2 regions of the Streptococcus sp. 210928-DFI.4.42 genome follow, and region 2 is predicted to be linked to the other one. Evidence: predicted binding sites of a transcription regulator. Region 2 holds the regulator's gene; the other holds the start of a gene.
What was found. Region 2 encodes HrcA, which represses chaperone genes, less so after heat shock. Its sites were predicted from a motif close to TTAGCACTCNNNNNNNNNGAGTGCTAA; they were not measured.

Region 1: groES (co-chaperone GroES) is a predicted target of HrcA. The motif match lies at 10,717-10,743, and genes of this name have one in related genera.

The regions. Positions count from the first base shown of each region.
Region 1 is NZ_JAJCHF010000013.1:3,333-15,802, reverse strand. Features, by position in the region: gene pepA (glutamyl aminopeptidase) at 1-1,065, opposite strand; gene LIZ08_RS06240 (DUF4651 domain-containing protein) at 1,208-1,498, shown strand; gene LIZ08_RS06235 (thioredoxin family protein) at 1,495-1,812, shown strand; gene ytpR (YtpR family tRNA-binding protein) at 1,822-2,448, shown strand; gene LIZ08_RS06225 (single-stranded DNA-binding protein) at 2,550-2,945, shown strand; gene LIZ08_RS06220 (substrate-binding domain-containing protein) at 3,134-4,117, shown strand; gene LIZ08_RS06215 (sensor histidine kinase) at 4,117-5,433, shown strand; gene LIZ08_RS06210 (response regulator transcription factor) at 5,437-6,123, shown strand; gene LIZ08_RS06205 (ABC transporter substrate-binding protein) at 6,120-7,418, shown strand; gene LIZ08_RS06200 (PTS sugar transporter subunit IIA) at 7,559-7,996, shown strand; gene LIZ08_RS06195 (PTS system mannose/fructose/N-acetylgalactosamine-transporter subunit IIB) at 8,011-8,505, shown strand; gene LIZ08_RS06190 (PTS mannose/fructose/sorbose/N-acetylgalactosamine transporter subunit IIC) at 8,562-9,404, shown strand; gene LIZ08_RS06185 (PTS system mannose/fructose/sorbose family transporter subunit IID) at 9,388-10,242, shown strand; gene LIZ08_RS06180 (hypothetical protein) at 10,343-10,636, shown strand; gene groES (co-chaperone GroES) at 10,766-11,047, shown strand; gene groL (chaperonin GroEL) at 11,069-12,470, shown strand, end outside.
Region 2 is NZ_JAJCHF010000025.1:7,996-20,465, reverse strand. Features, by position in the region: gene LIZ08_RS08835 (family 20 glycosylhydrolase) at 1-2,129, opposite strand, end outside; gene dnaJ (molecular chaperone DnaJ) at 2,291-3,424, opposite strand; gene LIZ08_RS08825 (DJ-1/PfpI family protein) at 3,583-4,215, opposite strand; gene dnaK (molecular chaperone DnaK) at 4,407-6,230, opposite strand; gene grpE (nucleotide exchange factor GrpE) at 6,384-6,908, opposite strand; gene hrcA (heat-inducible transcriptional repressor HrcA) at 6,933-7,967, opposite strand; gene LIZ08_RS08805 (M15 family metallopeptidase) at 8,135-8,914, opposite strand; gene LIZ08_RS08800 (histidine phosphatase family protein) at 8,898-9,599, opposite strand; gene LIZ08_RS08795 (histidine phosphatase family protein) at 9,723-10,412, opposite strand; gene LIZ08_RS08790 (PFL family protein) at 10,494-11,831, opposite strand; gene LIZ08_RS08785 (ACT domain-containing protein) at 11,850-12,116, opposite strand; gene LIZ08_RS08780 (VanZ family protein) at 12,401-12,470, opposite strand, start outside.

The DNA of each region.
Region 1 (12,470 bases), on a different contig from region 2:
TTAATAGTGTTTGATCAAATCAACTGTAGAGCGATCCAATTTCTTAACCAATGCTTGTAAGAAGGCTTGCGCTTGCAAGAAATCATCCATGGCATAGAGGGTTTGGTGAGAGTGAATGTAACGGGCACAGACACCGATGGTGGTAGATGGCACTCCACCATTCTTCAAGTGTGCGGCACCGGCGTCGGTTCCACCCTTACCACAGTAATATTGGAATTTGATGCCCACTTCTTCAGCAGTAGTGAGCAAGAAATCTTTCATATTTGGTAGCATGATGTGACCTGGATCATAGAAGCGAAGCAGTGTTCCTTCCCCAATCGCACCTTGGTCTCCAAAGACATCGGCCGCTGGCGAACAGTCTACAGCAAGGAAGATTTCAGGATCAAATTTAGTGGTTGAAGTGTGGGCACCACGAAGTCCTACTTCTTCTTGAACGTTAGCCCCTACATAGAGTTCGTTGTTTAAAGCTTGTCCAGAAAGGCTCTTAGCCAATTCGCTGACCATCAAGACGCCGTAGCGGTTATCCCATGCTTTGGAGATGACGTTTTTACCATTAGCAGTGAGAATCGCAGAGCTGTCTGGCACCAAGGTATCTCCAGGACGAACCCCATAGCTTTCAGCTTCGGCTTTAGAGCTAAAGCCTGCATCAAAGACGATGTCACTAATGGCAAGTACGGTTGGTCCACCTGTTCCACGTGTCAAATGAGGAGGAACAGATCCTGAAATAGCAGGGTATTCACGTCCGTCACGTGTAAAGAGTTTGAAGCGTTGGCTGCTGACGACCATCGGGTTCCAACCTCCGATTGGGACAACACGGAAAGTTCCGTCAGCTTTGATTTCGCTGATCATAAAACCAACTTCGTCCATGTGGGCAGCTACTAAGATACGAGGAGCATCGGCAGCTGTTGGGTGTTTGACACCAAAGATCCCACCGAGACCATCTGTTACGATTTCGTCCACATGAGGGGTCAATTGTTGGCGTAAATAATCCCGTACAGGAGCTTCATGACCTGAAATAGCAGGGATTTCAGTTACTTCTTTGATTTTAGAAAATAAATCAGTCATAGGTTACCTTCTTTCTGATGCTATTTTATCACTTTTTCTACAAGGATGGTAGCGTTATTATGGAAATCAGTCTCTAAAAGCGGAGGGAGAGATCCAGCCTAGACCGTTGTCCCTCTGCTTATTTTGTGTTACAATAGGCACTATGAAAGCTAAAAAAATTATTTTGTCTAGTCTGGCTGTAGCAAGTGCAGGAGCCCTTGTGGCCGGTGTTTATAAAATTGCCAAAGATCAAAAGCGTCTTCGTACCCAAGAAGAGTTGGTAGCAGAAGTACGGGAGCAAATGGAAGACATGGGGATGATTGCGACCCTGTATGTGGAACTCTACGAGTCTAGTGAAGAGCGCTTAGTAGGAGGCGTCATTTTTGAAGATGAGCGCCATTACCGCTTTGTCTATGAGGACGGTCTCTTGCATTACGAAGAGGAAAAACTATGATCACACCGAGTTCTCTAGAAGAAATTGCTTCCTATGTAGAGCAAGATGGCAAGAAAGTGTTTGTCTTTTCAGCAGATTGGTGTGGGGATTGTCGTTATCTCAAGCCTTTTTTGCCGGAGATTGAGGCTGAAAATCCCGAATTTACCTTTATCTTGATTGACCGAGATGCCTATATGGATCTGGCGAAAGTCTGGGATGTTTATGGGATCCCAAGTTTGGTGGTTCTGGAAAAGGATAAGGAAATCGGTCGGTTTGTCAATCGGGATCGGAAAACCAAAGCGCAGATTACAGCATTCTTAGCAGGATTAAAATAGGAGAAAATCATGATTGTAACATACAACAAAGAACAAGTCGGCGATGTATTGATGCTGACCTTGAAAAATAGTGGGGAAGCTAAGCTCGCGGTGGAGAGAAAAGGAAAAGTGGCTCGCGTTTACCGTGAGGACAACCAAGAAACCGTTGCCTGGAATATCTTTGATGCCTCATCTTTCTTCGCCATCGAAGGCAAAGGCCAAGTCTTTTTGACAGATGAGCAAGTAGCTCGTTTGAATCAAGAATTGGAAAGAGAAGGCTTCGCAGAACGTTTGGTCAACGATCGGGAACCAAAATTTGTGGTGGGAGAAATCCTTGAAATGGTGGCCCATCCAGATAGTGACCACTTGAATATCTGCCAGGTAGCAGTTGGACCAGATAAGACAGTTCAGATCGTAGCAGGAGCTCCAAATGCGCGGGTGGGTCTAAAGACCATTGTTGCTCTTCCAGGTGCCATGATGCCGGATGGTAGCTTGATTTTCCCAGGGGCTCTTCGTGGAGAAAAAAGCTATGGCATGATGTGCAGTCCGCGTGAATTGCACTTGCCAAATGCTCCTCAAAAACGAGGCATTATTGAATTGGATGATGCAGAAGTAGCAGGGACACCTTTTGATCCTGCTCGTCACTGGCACGAATAAAGAGAAGAATCTAGGATGTTTTGGATCCTAGATTTTTTTGATTTTGGTTTGTCACCTCCATTTTTTGAAATTTTTTCGAATAAATAGATAGGAGGTAAATGATGTATAATAAAGTTATTTTAATCGGTCGCCTGGTGGCGGCCCCAGAATTGCATAAAACCAGCACAGACAAATCCGTTGCTCGAGTGACCGTTGCGGTCAATCGTCGCTACAAGGATCAAAACGGGGAGCGAGAGACTGATTTTGTCAATGTGGTTGTCTGGGGGAAATTGGCTGAAACCATGGCTAGTTATGCCAGTAAAGGGAGCTTGATCTCTTTGGATGGAGAGATTCGGACGCGCCGCTACGAGAAAAATGGCGTCATGCAGTATGTGACAGAGGTCCTCTGCCAAAGTTTTCAGTTGCTAGAGAGCCGCGCTCAGCGAGCGATGCGTGAAAATGGTGGAACGGGAGATTTAGCCGATATCATCTTAGAAGAGGAAGATCTTCCCTTTTAGGATCAAAAAAGAAAGCTGGTTCGTTTATAGACCAGCTTTTTTGATATTTGCTAGGGATTTCATTCGGGAACGACTCATTTAAAAATAAATCCAAAATATGCATCTGTACAATAAAAGCCAGCACTTTTCTTGAAAAAGTAGTAAAATAAAGTAATATATATTCAAAATTTTCAGAAAAGGAACGGAGTTTGAAGGGGAAAGAAGAAAGAAAAGAACTGTTAAAATGGCTGATAAAACGGGTTCTACTGGTGATTCCAGTGACCTGCATCCTCTTGTGGATCTATGCCGTTTGTCAAACCAGTAGCATCAAGGATCAGACCAAGATCGGTGTCACCTATATGACCATGAACAATGAGTTCTATAAAAGTATTCATTCGGAAATAAGTCGAATTGCCGATGAGAAAGAGGCTCTTGTCTATGTCCGAGATCCAGAATTGGACGAAAAAAGGCAGAGCCAGCAGATCGATGATTTTTGCGCTCAAAAGGTAAATGTGATTGTGATTAATCCGGTCAAAGGAGATAGTCAGCCCATTTTAAGGGCTCTTAAAAAAGCTAGAAAACAAGGAATTAAGATCATTGCAGTTGATACCCAGATCAAGCATTTTAAGCCGGATGCCAGCATTGTCTCCGACAACTACCAAGCAGGAGTCTTGATTGCAAAAGAGCTGATGAAACGCTCTTCAAATGCTCGGATCCTTCTCTTGGAGCATAAGGGGACTGTTTCAGCAGATACGCGGATTCAGGGATTTAAGGATACCATCAAAGGACATGGGTCATATGAGATTATCTCGGAACTAGAAACCAAGGGTCAGACGGAGATCGCTATGCCAGCTGTCCGTAAGTTCTTGCAGTCAGAGGAGGATGTCGATACTCTAGTCTCCTTGAATGACCGTTCAGCTATAGGAGCTTTAGCAGCGATCAAGGAGCAAGGAATCACCCATCCCATTGCGATCTATGGGATTGATGGCTCACCAGATATGAAAGCCTTGCTGCACTCGACAGATGATGTTGTAGGAACCGTTGCCCAGTCTCCGTTGAAGATGGGAGACCGCGTGATGGAGGTCATCCAAGATATGGCGGCTGGAAAGAGCTACCAAAAAGAGATAACCATTCCGGTTCAAATGATGACAAAGGAAAACATCGATCAATTTGATGTAAATGGGTGGCAGTGATGAGAAAATTTAGAGGTGTGAGGTACAGTTTGGCCATCCTGATGGTCGTGAACTTTATCGCTGTTATGCTCAACAGTATCATCTATCTTCAAGCAACTAACTATATCATTGCTCAACGACAAGCTCCCTTATTATTGGAGCGTTTGGAGCGCATTCCTTTTGCGCCTTCGACAACTTTTTGGTTGTCTGCGCTCTTATTTGCTGGGATTGCCTTGATCTCCATGAGTCGTTACCGGTCTCAAACGAGTCGATGGTCCATTTTTGATAAGTGGAACATTCTGGAGATCCTCCTGATGTTGCTCTTGATGTGGGTCCAAAATGTAGCTTATAACGGGCTTATTCTATTAGTTTTTGCGGATATCTTCTATGGTTCCAAAGAGTTGAATACCAAGCGAGACCGCAAGTATTGGTTTGCGTTTATCCTAGTGAGTTTCTTGATGCTTCTTGTGACCAACTCAGACGTCTTTTCGCTTTTCTTTCCGATACCTTCTCTGGATGTCTATATTCATTTTTATCCTGTCTCCATTCGGATTCTGGCCTTTTTCTTAAAGAATTCCCTCTATGCCTTGAATCTGGTGCTCTTCATTATTTCGCTTTTGTTCTATATTATGAATGTTCTTGCGGAAAACCACGAAGTGGAAGAAGAGTTGGCCATGGTTTCGAAGGTGAATACGGAATTGAACAACTATATGGCCTTGTCTGAGAAGATTGCAGAGGATCGAGAGCGCAAGCGGATTGCTCGGGAGATTCACGATACCTTGGGACACGCGCTAACAGGGATCTCGGCAGGTTTAGATGCTGTCGGAGTCTTGATTGATATCGATCCCAATCGGGCAAAAGAGCAGGTAAAAAGCGTATCAGAAGTGGTTCGTGAAGGGATCCAGGATGTGAGGGGCTCTCTCAACCGCCTCCGTCCAGGTGCCCTTGAGGGACGAACCCTCAAAGATGCTTTGGAAAAGATGATCCGCGAGTACCAGACACTTTCCAACTTGCAGGTTGATTTACATTATGAATGGGTCGATGTTGATATGGACGTCATGATTGAAGATACGATCTTTCGTGTGATCCAAGAGTCTATGACCAATGCGGTTCGCCACGGTCATGCCAGTCAGATGAGCCTTCATTTTTTTGAGGATGAAGAAGATTACCTGATCGAGTTGCAGGACAATGGGGTTGGGTTTGAAACCTTGACTTATGGCTATGGACTCAAACAGATGATGGAGCGTATTTCCATCCTAGGAGGACAGCTTCAATTTGAAAGCCGCGATGGCTTTTTCACGCGCGTCAGTTTACCGAAATATAAAGAAGGGAGATAAGAGATGGTAATAAAAGTAATGGTGGCAGATGACCAGGCCTTGATTCGAGAATCTCTGAAAATTATTTTGTCAGCCCACCCCGATATCGAAGTGGTGGCCACAGTGGAAGACGGCAATCACGTCCTGTCTAGCATTCCCCAAACCCATCCTGACCTAATCTTGATGGATATCCGGATGCCAGGGATGGATGGGGTTTTGGCGACAAAAGAAGTCAAAGAGCACTATCCGGATATCAAAATTATTATTTTAACGACCTTTGATGATGATGAATTTATCTATAGTGCACTCAAGTATGGTGCTTCAGGTTATCTTTTAAAGGGAGCCTCGACAGAGGAACTCTATGAAGCGATTAAGGTGGTGTATCAAGGCGGAGCCATGATCAACCCGAATATCGCTAGTAAAGTCTTTCAAATTTTCTCACAAATGGCCAAAACCAACTTCTCTATTGCTGTAGATGAGGACAATGTCAAGGATTTGAGCACGACGGAATGGCGCATTATCCAAGAAGTCGGCTATGGGGAGTCCAATAAAGAAATTGCGGCCAAACTCTTCTTGTCAGAAGGAACCGTGCGCAATTACTTATCAACGATTTTGGCGAAATTAAACCTACGAGATCGAACGCAATTAGCGATCTGGTCAGTCCAAACAGGAGTGACGAGACGTGATTTTTCTAAAGGAAATACAGAATGAAATTGAAGCGAAAGCATCTTTGTTGGGGGATTGGTCTCCTTGTTGTGCTCTGTGCGAGCGCGAGTTTCTATTGGTGGAAACAGCAACCGACCGTACTCCATATCGGCGTTTATGCAGGTTCTAGCTGGGATGTGCCGACCAGTCAACGTTCCCATGCCTTGGATCGTGCGATTCAAAAATTTGAAAAATCCCATCCCCACGTCCGTGTAGAGTATGAAAACGGGATTCCGCAGTCGGATTATTCAGACTGGCTCTCCGAAAAGATTGTTTCAGGAAAGACGCCGGATGTGTTTATGGTCTCTGAGCAAGATCTTTCTTTATTAGCAGCGCGGGGCGTATTAGAAAAGTTAAACGGCTATATGGATCGAAAAGATCAAGCTGCCTTTTACCCCGTTGCCTTTGAATCCGGTGTCTATCAGGGGCAAACCTATGCCTTACCTTATGAAAGCAATCCGATTTTGATGTGTGTCAACAAAGATCTCTTGGATAAAGAAGGCATCGCGGTTCCCAAAGAAGGTTGGTCCCTTGAAGAGTTCTATACGATTTGCAAGAAACTAACCAAAGATACCAATGGGGATGGGCAACTGGACCAATTTGGGAGTACAGAATACACCTGGAAAGAAGCCTTGGCGGCAAATGGAGGTCATCTTTTCCAAGGAGGCATGCTCAAGTTGACAGCTCCAGAAGTGAAAGAGTCTTTGACTTTTCTGCAAAAATTGGAAGATCTAAATAAAAATTACAAGGTGAGCTCTAAAGATTTTGACCAGGGGAAAGTCGCTTTCTATCCTATGACCTTGGCCCAATATCGGACCTATAAACCTTATCCCTACCACGTTTCTAAATATTCAAACTTCACCTGGACCTGTATCCCGATGCCGGCTAAATCAAAAACGACCAAGGCAACCTTGGTCACGACGACTTCTTTTGCTATGTCGGCTCGAAGTTCTCATTCCAAGTTGGCTTGGGAATTGATGCAACTCTTGACAGAGGATCCAGAAATCCAACAAACTCTCTTTGCCCAATCCCAAGGGATCTCTGTCATGCCACAGGTAGTCAAGAGTCGCTCTAGTAAAGACCTTTTGCAGGTGGATGATTTTGGAACAGATTCCCTGACCAATCAGACCTTGAACCGCATCATGGAACAAGCTGTTGAAAGTAGTCCTAAAAATGTCTCAAAAGAGGTGCTAGAAAAGCTAGACTACTTGATCGGCAATGCCTTGCGCGATCAGGATGTCGAGAACCGCTTGCCTCAAATTCAGAGGGAGATTGAAAGTAGTCTACAGGTAGGAGTTTAGAGTAAAATAAGATGGCATTTTGTCAAGTGACAGATGTCATTTTTTTATTGCTAAATGTCATATTAGGAATGTGACATTTGACAATGTAAAAACGCTTTCAAATACTCTACAATAGAGTCAAATAAAGGAGGCGTAGAAAAATGAAATACCTCGTTTTGGTCAGTCATGGCGGACTGGCAGAAGGTCTAAAAACATCACTAGCCATGTTTGCTGGTGACAAGTTGGATCAGGTCATCGCAGTTGGACTCAAAGAAGGAAAATCGGTCGATGACTTCGCAGTTGATTTCAGAGAGAGCATTTCAGGATTGACAGCTGATGATTCTGTTTTGGTCTTGGCAGATATCGTAGGTGGTAGTCCATTAACCACTGCAGCCACGGTTCTAGAAGAAGCTGGAAAGCTCGATGGAGCCTTGATCCTTGGTGGGATGAACCTCACCATGGCCTTGACGGCAGTTGTGATGAAGGATGTGTTGGATGGAGACGATTTGTCAGCTACCATCTTATCAGAAGCACGATCTGCACTACAGCCTTTTGAAGTTTCAGCCACTGGTGCTGAAGAAGATGATGATGATATTTAATAGGGAGGTACCTTATGGTAGTAACATTTGTACGGATTGATGACCGCATGATTCACGGTCAGACAGTCACACGCTGGGCAAAGGAAAAACCATGTGATGGTTTGATTGCCGTAAACGATGCAGCGGCATCAAACAAGGTTTTGATCCAAGCATACAAAGGAGCATCAGACAAGAAAACCTTTGTATGGACAAAGGAAGCCTTTAAGGAAAAATCAGCAAAAGTAACAGAATCAGATAGTCGTTACTTCTTGATCACCAAAAATCCAATCGATATGAAGGAAATTTTGGTCGACCAAGGGTTTGTCCCAGGTGATGTTAAAGAAATCATCGTAGGCCCTGCCAATGATCGTCCTGGAGCTGTAAAATTGGGAAATAACCAATCCATCACTCAGGAAGAAGCAGAAGCCTTCCAAGCCATTCAAGCAGCAGGCTACAAGGTGAAATTCCAGTTGTTGCCAGATGTTTCCATCGGGTATTGGGATGATTTCAAATCAAAATTTGGTTTTTAAAACTAACAGTCCTATCTGTTAGGTAAATAAATTTACAAACAAAAGGAGCGTTTGTTATGACAATTTCATGGATTCAAGCAATCTTGCTTGGTATTTTCGCCAGCTTGTCTTCAATGCCTGGTATGGGAGGTTCCAGTATCGGGAACTATACACTCGGTCGTCCTTTGATCGGTGGGTTGATTTCAGGTTTAATTCTTGGAGATGTGACAACTGGTATTATGGTCGGGGTTGCCCTTCAAGTCGTTTATATCGCCTTGGTAACACCTGGTGGTACCGTATCTGCCGATGTGCGTGCCATCTCTTACATCGGTGTTCCTCTTGCTATCTTGTTTGTGCATGCCAACAACATCACAGATGAAGCTGGAATCGCCGCAGCTGCAGCTCCAATTGGTGCAGCCGTTGGGACAATCGGTACAGTTCTTTTCTACGGTACCGCTACTATGAACTTGGTATGGCAACACATTGGTTGGAAAGCCGTTGAAGAAGGAAACTTCAAAAAACTCTACGCAGTTGACTGGGTTTACCCTTGGATCTCTCACTTCCTCTTCTCTTTCCTTCCAACAATGATTATCACCAAATACGGTGAAAACATGGTTGATTTGATGAAACAATACCTTCCTATGGATGGTTACTGGATGAAAGCCCTCTTTACAGTCGGTGCTCTTCTTCCATGTGTCGGTATTGCCATCTTGTTGAAACAAATTGTTACAGAAGCAACTGACTTCATTCCATTCTTTGTTGGATTTACCTTGGCAAAATCTCTCGGATTGAACTTGGTATCCAGTGCCGTTGTTTCATTAATCTTTGCAGTAATCTACTATGAACTTGAAGTGATCAAATCGATGAAAGCTGCTCCAGCCGGAGTGGTGGACCTAGACGATGATGAGGAGGATATTTAAAATGGCTGATAGAAAGAAAATTTCAAAGAAAACATTAGCAAAAGCATTCCATCATTGGTATTATGGTCATTTGACTTGTTTCTCTCAAGAACATATGCAAACCTTCGGGTACTTGACTTCTATGCTTCCAATCGTAGAAGAAATGTATGACACAAAAGAAGAACAAAAGGATGCTATGCAAACCTATACGGCCTTCTTCAACACTGAACCACAACTTGGATCTCTTGTTGTAGGGATCACAGCTGGTTTGGAAGAAGCGCGTGCAAACGGAGATGCAGTAGATGGCGAAACCATCAACGGTATGCGTGCCGGTTTGATGGGACCAATCGCTGGTATTGGTGACTCATTGGTCGTTGGTACCTTGATTCCAGTTCTCTTAGGGATTGCCCTTGGTCTTTCTAAAGGTGGTAACGTCGCTGGTGCTCTCTTCTACATCGTCGTATGGAACCTCTTAGTCTACTTTGGTATGCGCTTTGCCTTCTTCAAAGGTTACCAATTAGGGGATAAAGCCGTTGAATTCCTTGTAGGACCAAAAGGACAAGCTCTTCGTAAAGCGATCAGCGTTGTCGGTGGTATGGTTATCGGTGCCGTAGCAGCTACTTGGGTATCTGTTACAACAGCCCTTCAATTCAAGAATTCTGAAGGAAAAGTCTTCTTGAACATCCAAGAAAAGATCGATGGTGTTTATCCAGGTCTCTTGACAGCAGCCTTCATCACTCTTTGCTGGTGGTTGATGTCTAAGAAAAAAATTTCACCAAACAAAGTTATGTTACTTCTCGTTGTAGTGGCTTTGATCGGTGTTGCCCTTGGTATCTTCGACCCACATCTTAAATACTAAGGTCAAGAAAAACGAATTTGCTAGTAGGAGTTTTTGAGAATGAAGTGAATGGACCTCCTTTACTTGCACTTCATTCTCAATTTTTATCAGGAGGAATCCCATGGTTACAAAACAAGAACTTGTCAATGGATATGAAACAGAAATCAACTACCAACGCCACATGCTTGAAAACCTTGGTCGTTGGTTCAGCTTACTCTTTATCATTGCCAGTATTGGTGTGGTATTGATCTATCTCTTTCACAAAAGTTTCCTTCCACTCTTGATCCTCGGGATTTTACTAGCCTTGGTTGGAATTTTAGGCATGATTGTTTTTGGATATGGCATCTACCGCGGGCGGATCAATCTTCAAAAAGTGATCGATGATTTCAATCAAAAATTGACAATTTTAAATTGATATTTTAGAAACATCTCATTTATTTTTGAGGTGTTTTTTTCTTGACTATTTCTGACCAAGTGATACAATAGAAACATAAGTTAGCACTTACGTATAGAGAGTGCTAAAAACACGTATGGAGGAATGAACATGTTAAAACCATTAGGAGACCGTGTGGTCTTAAAAGTAGAAGAAAAAGAACAGACTGTTGGAGGTTTTGTCCTCGCAGGTGCGAGCAAGGCCGATACAAAAACAGCTGAAGTAGTGGCCGTTGGTGAAGGTGTGCGTACCCTAAGTGGCGAACTCATCGCTCCAGCTGTAAAAGCAGGAGACCACGTTTTGGTTGAAAGCCATGCAGGAATTGAAGTGAAAGATGGGGAAGAAACCTACACCATCGTTGGAACAGCAAACATTCTTGCAATTGTAGAGTAAGAGAAGAAAGAGGTAAGAGAAATGGCAAAAGATATTAAATTTTCATCTGATGCACGTTCTGCAATGGTCCGTGGTGTCGATGTCTTAGCAGATACAGTGAAAGTTACGTTGGGCCCTAAAGGACGCAATGTGGTTCTTGAAAAATCATTTGGTTCACCCTTGATCACAAATGATGGGGTGACCATCGCAAAAGAAATTGAATTGGAAGACCATTTTGAAAATATGGGTGCTAAATTGGTGTCAGAAGTGGCTTCTAAGACCAATGATATCGCAGGTGACGGTACAACGACCGCAACTGTTTTGACTCAAGCCATCGTCCGTGAAGGGATCAAAAACGTTACTGCAGGTGCTAACCCAATTGGCATCCGCCGTGGGATCGAGACCGCTGTTGCAACAGCAGTAGAAGCTTTGAAAAACAATGCGATCCCAGTATCAAGCAAGGAAGCCATTGCTCAAGTAGCTGCTGTGTCTTCTCGTTCTGAAAAAGTCGGTGAGTACATCTCTGAAGCCATGGAAAAAGTTGGTAAAGATGGGGTCATCACGATTGAAGAGTCTCGTGGAATGGAAACAGAACTGGAAGTCGTTGAAGGCATGCAGTTTGACCGTGGTTACCTCTCACAATACATGGTCACTGATAATGAAAAGATGGTGGCAGACCTTGAAAATCCATACATTTTGATCACTGACAAGAAGATTTCAAATATCCAAGAAATCTTGCCATTGTTGGAAAGCATTCTTCAAAGCAACCGTCCACTCTTGATCATCGCAGATGATGTCGATGGCGAAGCTCTTCCAACACTTGTCTTGAACAAGATCCGTGGTACCTTTAATGTCGTAGCTGTCAAGGCACCAGGATTTGGTGATCGCCGCAAAGCCATGCTAGAAGACATTGCCATCTTGACAGGTGGTACAGTCATTACAGACGATCTTGGTTTGGAATTGAAAGATGCAACCATTGAAGCGCTTGGTCAAGCAGCTAAAGTGTCAGTTGATAAAGACAGTACCGTCATTGTCGAAGGTTCTGGTAACCCAGAAGCGATCGCTAACCGTGTGGCTGTTATCAAGTCACAAATCGAAACTACAACCTCTGAATTTGACCGTGAAAAATTACAAGAACGTTTGGCCAAATTGTCTGGAGGTGTTGCCGTAATCAAGGTTGGTGCTGCAACAGAAACAGAATTGAAAGAAATGAAACTTCGTATCGAAGATGCCCTAAATGCGACTCGCGCAGCCGTTGAAGAAGGGATCGTTGCCGGAGGTGGTACAGCCCTTGTCAATGTCATCTCTGCAGTCGCAGCCCTTGAATTAGAAGGGGATGAAGCGACCGGACGCAATATCGTTCTTCGTGCTTTGGAAGAGCCAGTGCGCCAAATTGCCCACAATGCCGGTTACGAAGGATCTATTGTGATTGATCGCTTGAAAA
Region 2 (12,470 bases):
TCAAAGCTGGCTTGTGGATTTTCAATGCCCAATTTTTCCATGGCCACCAACAAAGCATCCATGTGTCCAGGACTATTGACTGCCGCAATCAAGCCGATTCCTTTCGCAGTCGCATAAGCATGGAGTTCATCCATTTCCGCTTGGGTCAATGCTTGACCATTTGGATCATCGTAATAGGCCTTGGTGCCTTCTAAAATGGCCTTTTTCACATCATCACTAGCATAAGTTTTTCCATTGGCTTCCACCGTCATATCATCGAGCACGAAGCGCATACCATCGTTTCCGACCAGGAGGTGCAAGTCAGAATAACCCAGCTCACTGGCCTTGTCGACGATCCGTTTCAACTGATCCAGTGAGAAGTATTTGCGGCCCGCATCGATCGAGATGACCTTCTTCATGGCGAGTTTTTCTGCTGCTTCTTTTGCAGCAACTTCTTTCGCGTAGCTTTCTGTATACACCAAAGCATCTTGAGCTGCTTTGAGATGATCGATCAAAGTTTTGGCCTCTGCTCGAGTCGTGTCTGCTCCTGCCCCTTCTAAAGCTTTTTTAGCTGCCGTAAAGGCTACTAGAGATTCCTTTGTATAGTGGTCCAAATCAGTTGGAGCTTCCGAAAGAGCTTTTTCAACGACTTCAGGATCTGCTACAAAGTAGTCCGCATTCTTGTCCGCGAAGGCATGCATGAGCTTAAAGAGAAGTTCTTTTTTGTAGGTTGCAGATGGCGTATCTGCCCAGGCAGCTACCATCCCACCGATGAAGGGCACCTTAGCCCCATCATTTTTTTGAACCACATCAATCGCTGACTTGGAAATTCCTTCGAGACCTTGATCGAGGTTGTACCAACCAGATCCAGCCTTGTCCCGTCCAAGCACATAATACCATGCATCATTGGTATTAAGAATCTGATGACCTAGTTCAGACAAGAGTTTTGAAGAAGCGACATCATAGCCGTTCCATCCACCTGTCCAGTAGGAGACAATGATATCCTTGTCAAAAGTACCATAGGAAGTATCGCCATTGTAGTAGATTCCATCATTGAAGGCCATTGGTTTCATCTTGTGTTTTTTCACAATAGCTGCTAGATCATTAGCATACTGGATGAATTTTTCATAGCCTTTTTCTGGATAGCCTTCACCTGGCCAATGCTTGCTTGCTTGGAGAACCTGCCAACCATGGGCATCTGTGGCATCGTTGGCATATTCATCCAAACCAATATTGAAAATGTCTGCCTTGCCGCTGAAATAAGCCGCATACTTGTCTACCAAAGCCTTGGTGAAGTCTAAGGCTTTTTGGTTGTCCAAATCAACGGTCCGAGCTGATTTCTTTGTACCAAAATAATTAAAGTGAGGGTTTTCGATGCCCAATTGTTCCATGGCTGTCAGAATCGCATCCATGTGACCTGGACTATTAATGGTTGGGATGACGCCTACTTTCTTCGATTTGGCGTAGGCCAAAATATCATCCATTTGAGCCTGGGTCAAGGCTGTCCCGTTCGGATCATCGTAATAAGCCTTCGTCCCTTTTTCAACTGCATCCGTCACGGCTTGGCTAGAATAAGAAGTATCTCCCACTTTCAAAGACATATCATCCAGCACAAAGCGCAAGCCGTCATTTCCAACCAGAAGATGCAAGTCTGTATAGCCCGTCTTACTTGCTTCATCAATGATTTCCTTGATTTGGTCTGGCGAGAAGTACTTGCGACCAGCATCGATCGAAACAATCTTTTTCTTGGCTAATTTTTCTTCTTGGTCAGGATCTTTAGCAGGCGTTTCCGTCGCTGCTGTCGCTGGTTGAGCTGCCACATCCGACTCTGCGACAGAGCTCGCTTCTTCGCGAATCAAACGGTTAAGATCTGATACCCGCAATTCACGATCAGGCAGTGCCGGTTGACTTTGATCGACGATTGGGGCAGGAGCCGTTGGTTTTTCTACTGTTGGCTGAGAAGCTTCCTCATTAAGGGAAATCGTTGACTCACCCTCGCTTGGCTGAGTCGGAACTGTCGTTGAAGGACTGTCTGTAGTCGTTGGCGTATCAGCTGCTACAACATTCGCACCAGCAAAAAATCCTATGAGCACCGAAGCAGCTCCTACTGCATACTTGCGAATCGCATAACGTGGTTGATGTGATTTCATCAGGACCTCCTAAATTGTCTTTGTAATCGTTTTCTTAAATTTACCACGATATCTTAATAAATTCAATGAGGCTCCAAATTATTCTTTAATTAGGAGAGGAAGTTCTTGGAATCGATCCAAAATAAAACGAGCTCCTTAGTCAAAAGGAAACTCGTTTATTCTTATAAGTCATCTAAAGCATCTTTGACCTTGTCAAAGAACCCTTTTTTCTTTGGGTTAACCTTCAAATCACTTGCTTCCGCAAAGGCTTGAAGGGCTTCTTTTTGCTTGTCATTTAAACCAGTTGGGGTGACAACATTGACAGACACATATTGATCTCCCATGGCACCACCACGTAAGCTTGGAGCACCTTTTCCGCGAAGACGGAATTTTTTACCGGTTTGGGTTCCTTCAGGAATCACCAAATCAACATCGCCATGAACTGTAGGCACATGAACCGTATCTCCAAGAGCTGCTTGGACAATATTCAAATCTAGCTTGTAGTAGATGGTTGAGCCATCTCGTTCGAAGCGATCACTCGGCTCCACGTTGACAACCACATACAAGTCTCCATAAGGTCCACCGTTAAAGCCAGCTTCTCCTTGACCCGCTAAGCGGATTTGTTGACCTGTTTCAACTCCTGCAGGAATCTTGACGTTCACGCTATGGGCTTGTTTTTCATGACCTGTTCCACGACAAGTCGTACATGGATCTTTGATTTCTTGACCACGGCCATGACAGACATCACAGGTCACTTGACGGCGCATCATTCCAAGAGGAGTTTGCGTATCTACATTGATAACCCCGGAACCATGACAGCGTCCACAGGTTACCGGACTCGTACCTGGCTTAGCCCCTGAACCGTGACAGGTATGACAGCTAGCTTCCCGATGGTACTTAACTTCTTTTTCCGCACCAAAAATCGCTTCTTCAAACTTGAGATTAACGCGGTATTGGAGGTCATCCCCTTGACGAGGCGCATTTGGATTACGACTTGCACCGCCACCAAAGAAGCTAGAGAAGATATCTTCAAAGCCACCAAAACCAGCACCATCAAAGCCACCAAAACCACCTGCTCCGCCACCGAAGCCACCATTGGCACCTGCAGCACCATATTGGTCATAAGCATCCCGTTTTTGCTCGTCACTCAAAGTCTCATAAGCTTCTTGAACTTCCTTGTACTTTTCCTCAGCACCAGGATCCTTGTTGATATCTGGGTGATATTTTTTAGATAATTTCCGATAGGCTTTCTTGATCTCATCCTGAGATGCATTCTTTGAAACGCCCAAACGGTCATAAAATTCAGTATTGTTCATAATTCAAGATACAAAGGGCGTTAAACGGACACAGCCAAAATAGGAGTTTTGACGACGGACGCTTGCGTCCTAGAAAAAACTATCTTTTTGGCACCGTCCGTAGCCCGTGTTCAGTTACGAACACTCTTTGTTCCTTTCTATAATTTTCATATAAATTTTTAGAGGGCATTTTCTATACTTCGCTTCACTTGATCAAACTCTTTGTCCGATAAAGTAAATATCAAATCCTCTTCAGCATACTCGTTCTGTTCTTTAAAATAGTTGTCTGTATTAGCTGCCAAGCCTAAGCTTAGAATCACTTTTCTTGCAAACTCTTGATGGGCAAAACCGATAGCCGTAATGATCTGTTTATCTTGCACAAGAACTTTCGGTTGGAAATTTTCACATGGAAGAAATTCAAAATAGTCAAAGAAGTTTTGCCAAATTCCACCTGTAAATTTCGTGTCCTTCAACAGACCTGCTTTCGCTAATAAAAGAGGCGCTGAAGAAATGGCTGCAATGAGGATATCTTGCTCACCAAGATCCCTCAAGAACGAAATCAATTTCTCATCCTGTAGGGCAGGTCCTATATTGACCATTCCTGGCAAAATCACGCAAGAATACTCTTCTATACGGATTTGATCTAGTGTTTTCGTTGGTTGACAGGGCAAGCCATCCTCAGAGACCACCATCGAATGATCTGAAGCGGCATAATCAATCGTGACGTCAAAAGACAGAGCTAAAGTACTCGTTAAAGCGGTTATCTCATAAAGAGAAAAATTAGGATAAATGATACAAAGTACTTTTTTCATAGGCAACATCCTCTATTTTACCGAAAAACAGAGGCTGGGTTGCAACCTCTGGATTTCTTTTTATCATTTAGTTGTTAAGCTGAATTGAGCACGCCCTAACCTCTTGGTGAAAAAGATAAATCTTCCTAGAAACTAAAGTTCCTGCGTCAGATTTCCTATTTTCACTGTGAGGTTTTAACGGGCTTTGCATCTTACTTTTCAGTAAACTCTCCGTCTACGACGTCATCGCCTGCGTTGCCTGATGCTTGTGCGCCTTCTGCTCCTGCTTGAGCTTGTTGCGCTGCTGCAGCTTGTTCGTAGAGTTTAACAGCCAATGCTTGCGCTTTTTCGTTCAAGGCTTCAAGTTTCGCTTTCATTTCTTCAAGGTTACCTGATTCTTGAGCTTTCTTAAGATCATCAAGTCCTGCTTGAGCTGCGTCACGTTCTGCATCAAAGCCTTTGCCTTCAGTTTCTTTGATAGTCTTTTCAGTCGCAAAGATAGCTTGGTCTACTTCGTTACGAAGGTCAACTTCTTCTTTACGTTTCTTATCTGCTTCAGCGTTTGCTTCTGCGTCTTTCATCATGCGATCGATTTCTTCGTCTGTCAAACCTGAGTTTGATTGGATAACAATCGTTTGTTCTTTTTGAGTTCCAAGGTCTTTCGCCTTAACAGATACGATACCGTTCTTGTCGATGTCGAATGTTACTTCGATTTGTGGGATACCACGAGGTGCAGCTGGGATATCAGTCAATTGGAAGCGTCCAAGAGTCTTGTTATCCGCTGCCATTGGGCGTTCCCCTTGAAGAACGTGAATATCAACGGCTGGTTGGTTGTCTGCTGCAGTTGAGAAGACTTGTGATTTAGAAGTTGGAATTGTAGTGTTGCGGTCGATGAGTTTTGTGAAGACTCCACCCATTGTTTCGATACCAAGTGACAATGGCGTTACGTCAAGAAGGACAACGTCTTTCACATCACCAGTGATCACACCACCTTGGATCGCAGCACCCATAGCCACAACTTCGTCAGGGTTCACTGATTTGTTTGGTTCTTTACCAGTTTCAGCTTTAACAGCTTCTACAACGGCAGGAATACGAGTTGAACCACCGACAAGGATGACTTCGTCGATATCTGACAAGCTCAAACCTGCATCTGAAAGGGCTTGACGAACTGGAGTTTTCGTACGTTCTACAAGGTCACGAGTCAAATCGTCGAATTTCGCACGAGTCAAGATCATTTCTAAGTGAAGAGGTCCAGCAGCTCCTGCAGTGATGAATGGCAAGCTGATTTGAGTTGAAGTGACACCAGAAAGGTCTTTCTTCGCTTTTTCAGCTGCATCTTTCAAACGTTGAAGGGCCATCTTGTCTGTTGACAAGTCGATACCATTTTCTTTCTTGAATTCTTCAACCATGTGGTCGATGATTTTTTGGTCAAAGTCGTCACCACCTAGTTTGTTATCCCCTGCAGTTGCCAATACATCGAAGACACCATCACCGAGTTCGAGGATAGATACGTCGAATGTACCACCACCAAGGTCGAATACCAAGATTTTTTCTTCTTTATCAGTCTTATCCAAACCATAAGCAAGGGCTGCTGCAGTTGGTTCGTTGACAATACGTTCTACTTCAAGACCAGCGATTTTACCAGCGTCTTTAGTTGCTTGACGTTGAGCATCGTTGAAGTAAGCTGGAACTGTGATAACTGCTTTGGTTACTTTTTCACCAAGATAATCTTCAGCGTAACCTTTCAAGTATTGAAGAATCATAGCTGAGATTTCTTGTGGAGTGTATTCTTTGCCGTTAGCAGAAACTTTTTCAGAAGTTCCCATCTTAGATTTGATAGAGATCACTGTATCTGGGTTTGTGACTGCTTGACGTTTTGCAGCGTCACCAACGATGATTTCACCATTTTTGAATGACACAACAGATGGAGTCGTGCGGTTTCCTTCTGGGTTTGCGATGATTTTTGATTCAGTTCCTTCAAGAACTGCCACTGCTGAGTTTGTTGTACCTAAGTCAATACCGATAATTTTAGACATATGTTTTTCTCCTTAAATTTATCTTCTTTTTTTCTTTTTGATATTTTCCCTTAAGTGGCGGGAAATATCTTCCTTGCAAGCCTCCGGCTTGCTTCTTATCTTTCTTTCATAGTTTAGTGTCGTTTCGGACAAGGTTTTTTTAAGTTCTCTCGCCTAGTTGAACACTACTACCATGGCTGGGCGTAGGATGCGGTCATGGAGTTTGTAGCCTTTTTGGAAGACTTGTGCGATGGTGTCTGCTGGATGTTCGTCATCTGCAGGCAAGGTTTGGATGGCCATGTGGTAGTTATGGTCAAAGGCTCCGTCCGCTGGAATTTCTTCAATTCCTTCTTCTTTCAGAGCATGTACCAAACTTTCTTGGACCATTTCTAAGCCCTTCTTCACATCATCTGTCAATCCTTCTACGGCAAGGGCACGTTCGAGGTTGTCCAGTGATGGTAAGATCGCTTTTGCCAAATCTTGGCTACGGTATTTTTGTAATTGTTGACGTTCTTCATTAGCACGGCGCTGAATATTTTGCATTTCTGCATGAACACGAAGGTATTTGTTTTCAAATTCCTCGGCACGAGCTTGTGCTTCTTCTAACTCAGAAGGTTGGTTGTTTTCCTCTACAACTTCTTCAGTTGTTTGGGCAACTTCCTCTTCTTTCACGTCTTCTTTTTTGATATCTTCTGTCAAGGCATACACCCCTTTCATTTGATCTTAATTTACTTCATAATGGTTGCTGTTGAGATAACGGTAGTAGTCCGTCAACTTCATAACCAGTACCCGTCCGATGACATTGACCAGGCTAATCACACGCCTGTAATCCATCTCTACGGGACCGATCACATGCATGAGGGCCATCCCACGATAAGGAACCAGGAACTTGTGACTAATCACTGTCACATTTTTCAAAGCCTTCTCTTGGGATTCTGCAACCAGGATCTGGGTCATTTGGTCTTCTGGCATCCCCCCTCGCAACTCGAGAGCTACATGTTGGGGATTATCTAAGAACTGATAGGTCTGAAGATCGGCGTAGGTTAAGGATGAAACCTTTCCTTCTACAAAGACCAGTTCTTGAAACAGTTGCGAGAAGACATAATCAAACAGATCCAAGACATTGTCTGTCGTCTTAAAATAGCGCTGTACTATCTGTGGAATCTCTGTCCGCAAGCGGTAGTGGATATCCAAGACTGTATTTCCAATGAAACGTTCTTGAACCAGCTGATGGAAAATTTCCAAATCACTGGTTAAGAAATTCTTTGGAATGGCAAACTGGACGGTGACAGGCTTTGATTCATCCAAGGTCAGAACCGCTAAAGCATCGTGGTTGGATAATGGAACAATCTCAAAACCAGTCAAGCGCTGCCGCGTCGGCTCAACATCCTGAATGACTGCGGTGTAGCCCGTCATCTGGGCCAATAACTTAGCCGTAGCATCCAAGATATCGTCTAACTTAAAGGCTTCGAAATCGAAGGCTTTTACCACCTGGTAGACATCTTGCTCATCAATCAACTCTAGATCCAGCGAGTTCTGAACAAAATATTGAAAACCAGCTCGGCTGGGCATTCGACCACTCGAAGTGTGGGCTTTTTCTAGTAAACCTTGCTTTTCGAGGGCAGCCATATCATTTCGGATCGTCGCACTACTAGATTGAATGACATCTTGCAGTGCTTTTGAACCGACTGGTTCGCGGATCTTGGTAAAGATATCGACGACAAGATTTAGAATCTCATTTTGACGTTCTGTAACCATGACCTCACCTCTCTTTCGTATTTAGCACTCTAAACACTCAAGTGCTAAACCATGATTCTATTATACACCCATCCAAAAGAAAGTCAAGAGAAAAAACCAAAAAATTAGCACTCTTTTTTCAAGAGTGCTAAAAATCATTCTTAAGACCTAGAGAAGTAAATCTCCTCTTATTTGCCAGCTTTTTTCAAGAGCTGAATATATTCTTCCAATACTAGCTGATGCTTGGCCATATACTGAGCATTTTCTACGCCAACATAACGGAAATGCCAATTCTCAAAATTCACACCCGTGATGTTGCTCTTCCCATCTGGGTAGCGAAGCACAAAGCCATATTGTGGTGCGATGGCAGCCAGCTGCAAGCCCAACTCATCACTTTGGCCAGCTTCGACACTCATATCGATCGCAAGCCCCGTCTGGTGTTCACTAGCACCAGGAACCTGTACCTGGGTCTGTACCTGCTTTTCAGCTTCTTCGTGCGAAAGGCCGCTAGCCTCTAGTTGCGAAACACGTTCATTATAGAGCTCTGTTTGCTCGGCCACACTTCGATAGCCTGATATCAAGGTTTCTTCTGGGGCAATTTTTCGAGCCGCTTCTAAAAATTGACGAGTTGGTTCTACAATCCGACTATCCACTTTGATAGCATCCACATCTGTCAATTGCGGGTTCAACTCTGGCTTCACATTGTCACGATTGACCAAGATCAACTGCCAGTCTTTTGTCGAAACAGCTGGTAAATCTGATTTTTCTTTCTTTTTCTTAGAAGAAGAGGGAGTCGTTACAGCTGTTTTTTTTGCCTTCCAAAACTGAAGCCCTGAAAACAAGCTTGGTTTAGCCAAGTAAGCACCAATTCCTGATCCAAGGACCACAAGAAGAAAGAAACTCAATAGGTAGGGCCACCATTTCTTACGTTTTTTTCTTGCGCGTCTATACTTATTTGTCATGGCCATCCTCTAAGAGTTTTGCTCCAACCTTACGATAGGACAGATCTCCAATCTTTTCAATATGAAAGGCGCCATCCTCATAGGCCAAAACCGTTACACTTCCGTTGTCCAAGACCAATTCTTCGACTGCTTTCGGATCGATGAGATAAATCAAAGTCGTAATGGTCATGCCGTGGCTGACAACAATCGCATTCCCACCACCAGCTGCTTCTACCTCTTTTGCAATAGCTTCAAATCCTTCTAAGATTCGGCCACTCAAGGCGCTCCAGGATTCAGCCCAACCCGTGGTATCCACTTCAACGATCCCTTCTGCCAACTCCATTAAACTCAACCGATGGAAATCATCGACCTTAAAGACACGGGGTAAAACCCCCATAAAGAGCTCGCCATCATAGGCACCGTCGAAGCTACCAAAACACCACTCGCGGATCCGTTTGTCATAATGATAAGGGGTTTTCCCTGTCAAACCAAGCTCTTGAAGAACAATTCCCATGGTTTGAATAGTTCGACCAGAATCACTTGAAACAGCCTCCTCAAAAGAAAGACCTGCTTCCTTAAGGCCAAGCCCTAATTCTCTAATCCCACGCTCTCCTGCTTCTGTCAGCGGAGTGTCTGACCAGCCCTGTGCTCGCCCAATGGTATTAAACATGGTTTTTCCATGACGAGCAATATATAATCTGGTTTTTGTCATTGTATTACCTCCGTATGTATCTCTTTCATTATATCATTTTTTGTAAAAAGAAAGTAGGAAAGCTCTTACAAGTTTTGAGAGAAAGAAAAGGCCATGACCAAAGGGTCAGCCTTTCAGGACGGACTAGGATTCTTGCAAGCTTTCACCGACCTCACGGTAACTGCTCTCTCCAACCCCCTTAACCGTCAATTTTCCATCTTCATATTCTACAAGGGTAACACTACCGTTTGAAAGAGGCAAATTGAGATTTGGTTTTCCTTCGATCAAGCAGACCAAGGTCTGAATGGTCCAACTATGGCTGACCACCAAGGCATTGCCTCCACCATTTTCTTCTACTTCTTTGGCAATAGCTTCAAAACCTTCTAGGATTCGGTTTTTCAAGACTTCCCATGGTTCAGCCCAATTTGCTGTGTCCACTCGGCAAATGCCATTGGCCAAGTCTTCCAAGGTCAAGGTCTTATAGTCTTCTACATCTAGCACGCGCGGCACGACACCGTGAAAGAGCTCCCCACCGTAGGCCCCATCAAAGCTACCAAAACACCACTCGCGGATCCGTTTGTCAAAGCGATAAGGAATCTGGTCTTTCAAACTCAATTCATCGAGAATGATCCCCATGGTCTGAATGGCACGGCCAGAATCACTGGAATAAGCTCGAGTAAACTCTAAACCAGACTCACGCAAGCCAATTCCTAGAGCCTGAATCCCTCGTTCTCCTTCTGCTGTCAAAGGCGTATCGGACCATCCTTGAGCACGGCCAATAGTATTAAACATGGTTCTCCCATGACGTATCACAAATAATCTCGTTTTAGCCATCTTGTCTCCTTTTGCAAGAAAAAAGTCTGGAGTTTCATCATCACAGACTTTTCTATTTTCTACTATTATACTAGATTTCTCTTAGTTTTTAAAGCTATGAACCGGAGCAGGAATTTGACCACCACGGGAAATAAAGTCAGCTGATGAAGCTTTGTTGACCTTCATCACCGGAGCAGATCCAAGAAGTCCACCGAGCTCTAACATATCGCCTTCTTTTCCATAAGGAATGATCCGAACGGCTGTTGTCTTTTGATTGATCACTCCGATAGCTGCTTCATCGGCGATCATGGCCGCAATGGTTGTATCTGGAGTATCAGCTGGGATGGCAATCATATCCAGACCGACCGAGCAGATGGCTGTCATGGCTTCCAATTTTTCCAGGTTGATATGGCCTGATTGGACCGCCGCAATCATCCCTTCATCTTCTGAGACCGGAATGAAGGCACCTGACAACCCACCGACTTGGTTACAAGCCATGATCCCGCCTTTTTTCACTTGGTCATTGAGCAAAGCTAGTGCTGCTGTTGTCCCGTGGGTTCCTACTACTTCAAGCCCCATCGCTTCAAGGACACGAGCAACCGAATCCCCAACAGCTGGCGTTGGTGCGAGAGACAAGTCTACAATCCCAAACTCAACACCGAGACGTTCACTAGCCATTTGACCCACTAATTGCCCGACACGAGTGATTTTGAAAGCTGTCTTCTTGACTGTTTCAGCCAATACATCAAAGCTAGCGCCTGGTACTTTTTCGATGGCCCGTTGGACGACACCTGGTCCTGAAACCCCAACGTTGATGACAACATCCGCTTCACCGACACCGTGGAAGGCACCCGCCATAAAGGGATTATCTTCTACCGCATTGGCAAAGACCACAAGCTTACCGGGCCCCATTGGATCTGCTTGAGATGCTTCTTTAATGATACGGCCCATATCTCGGACAGCGGTCATATTGATCCCTGTCTTTGTCGATCCAATATTAACTGAAGAGCAGACAAAATCCGTCTCTGCAAGGGCACGAGGAATGGAATTGATGAGGATTTCATCCCCCTTTTGGTAGCCTTTTTGAACCAGGGCTGAGAAACCACCGATAAAGTTAACCCCAACTTCTTTGGCTGCACGATCTAGTGCCTTGGCAAATGGTACATAGTCTGTCGCATTGGTTGCTGCCCCGATAATAGAAATTGGAGTGACCGAAACCCGTTTATTCACAATTGGAATGCCGAGTTCTGCCGCAATCTCATCCCCCACAGCCACCAAATCTTTGGCCTTGGTCACAATCTTATGGTAGACTTTTTCCGCTGCCTTTTCGATATCCGGATCAATACAATCGAGAAGCGAAATCCCCATGGTGATAGTCCGAACATCGAAGTTCTGCTCCTCAATCATGGCAATGGTTTCTGTTACCTGTTTAATGTCCATAAATTCTCAACCCCTATCTTACAAATTGTGCATGGCATCAAAAATCGCTGCGCTTTGGATATTGATTTTCACATGCAGAGACTGTCCGAATTCTTCCAACTCTGAACGGAGCTGTGTGAAATCTTTTTTCTCATCTGACGATACAACCGCCATCATGGTAAAGTATTCATCCAATACGGTTTGAGAGATATCATCGATATTGAGTCCTAATTCTGCCACTTTCGTTGCAACACCCGCTACGATTCCTTTTTGGTCTTTTCCAACGACTGTAATAATTGCTTTCATTTCACTGCTCCATTCTATCTATTTGCTTCCATTGTAGCACAATCCCCTTAAAATCGCCCTTCTCAACTGGGAACGTTCGGATATATTAAACGTGTATAAAAAAATAAAGAGGCTGGGACAGAAGTCCTAGCCTCTTTATTGTTTTTGGATTGTCGAGCAAGACGCAGTGGTTGCGTGGGCTCTACTACGCTGATTTCATCAGCTTTTACAGCCCTACTCAACTGTGCGGAGGTGAGACGACGAAATCGAATTCTAACGAATTACCGATTTCTGTCCCACTCTCTCTATTTTGACGATTCAGTTTCATCTTTTAAGAGCTCTTTCTTCACGCGCACCGTACTCTCATACTCAGCC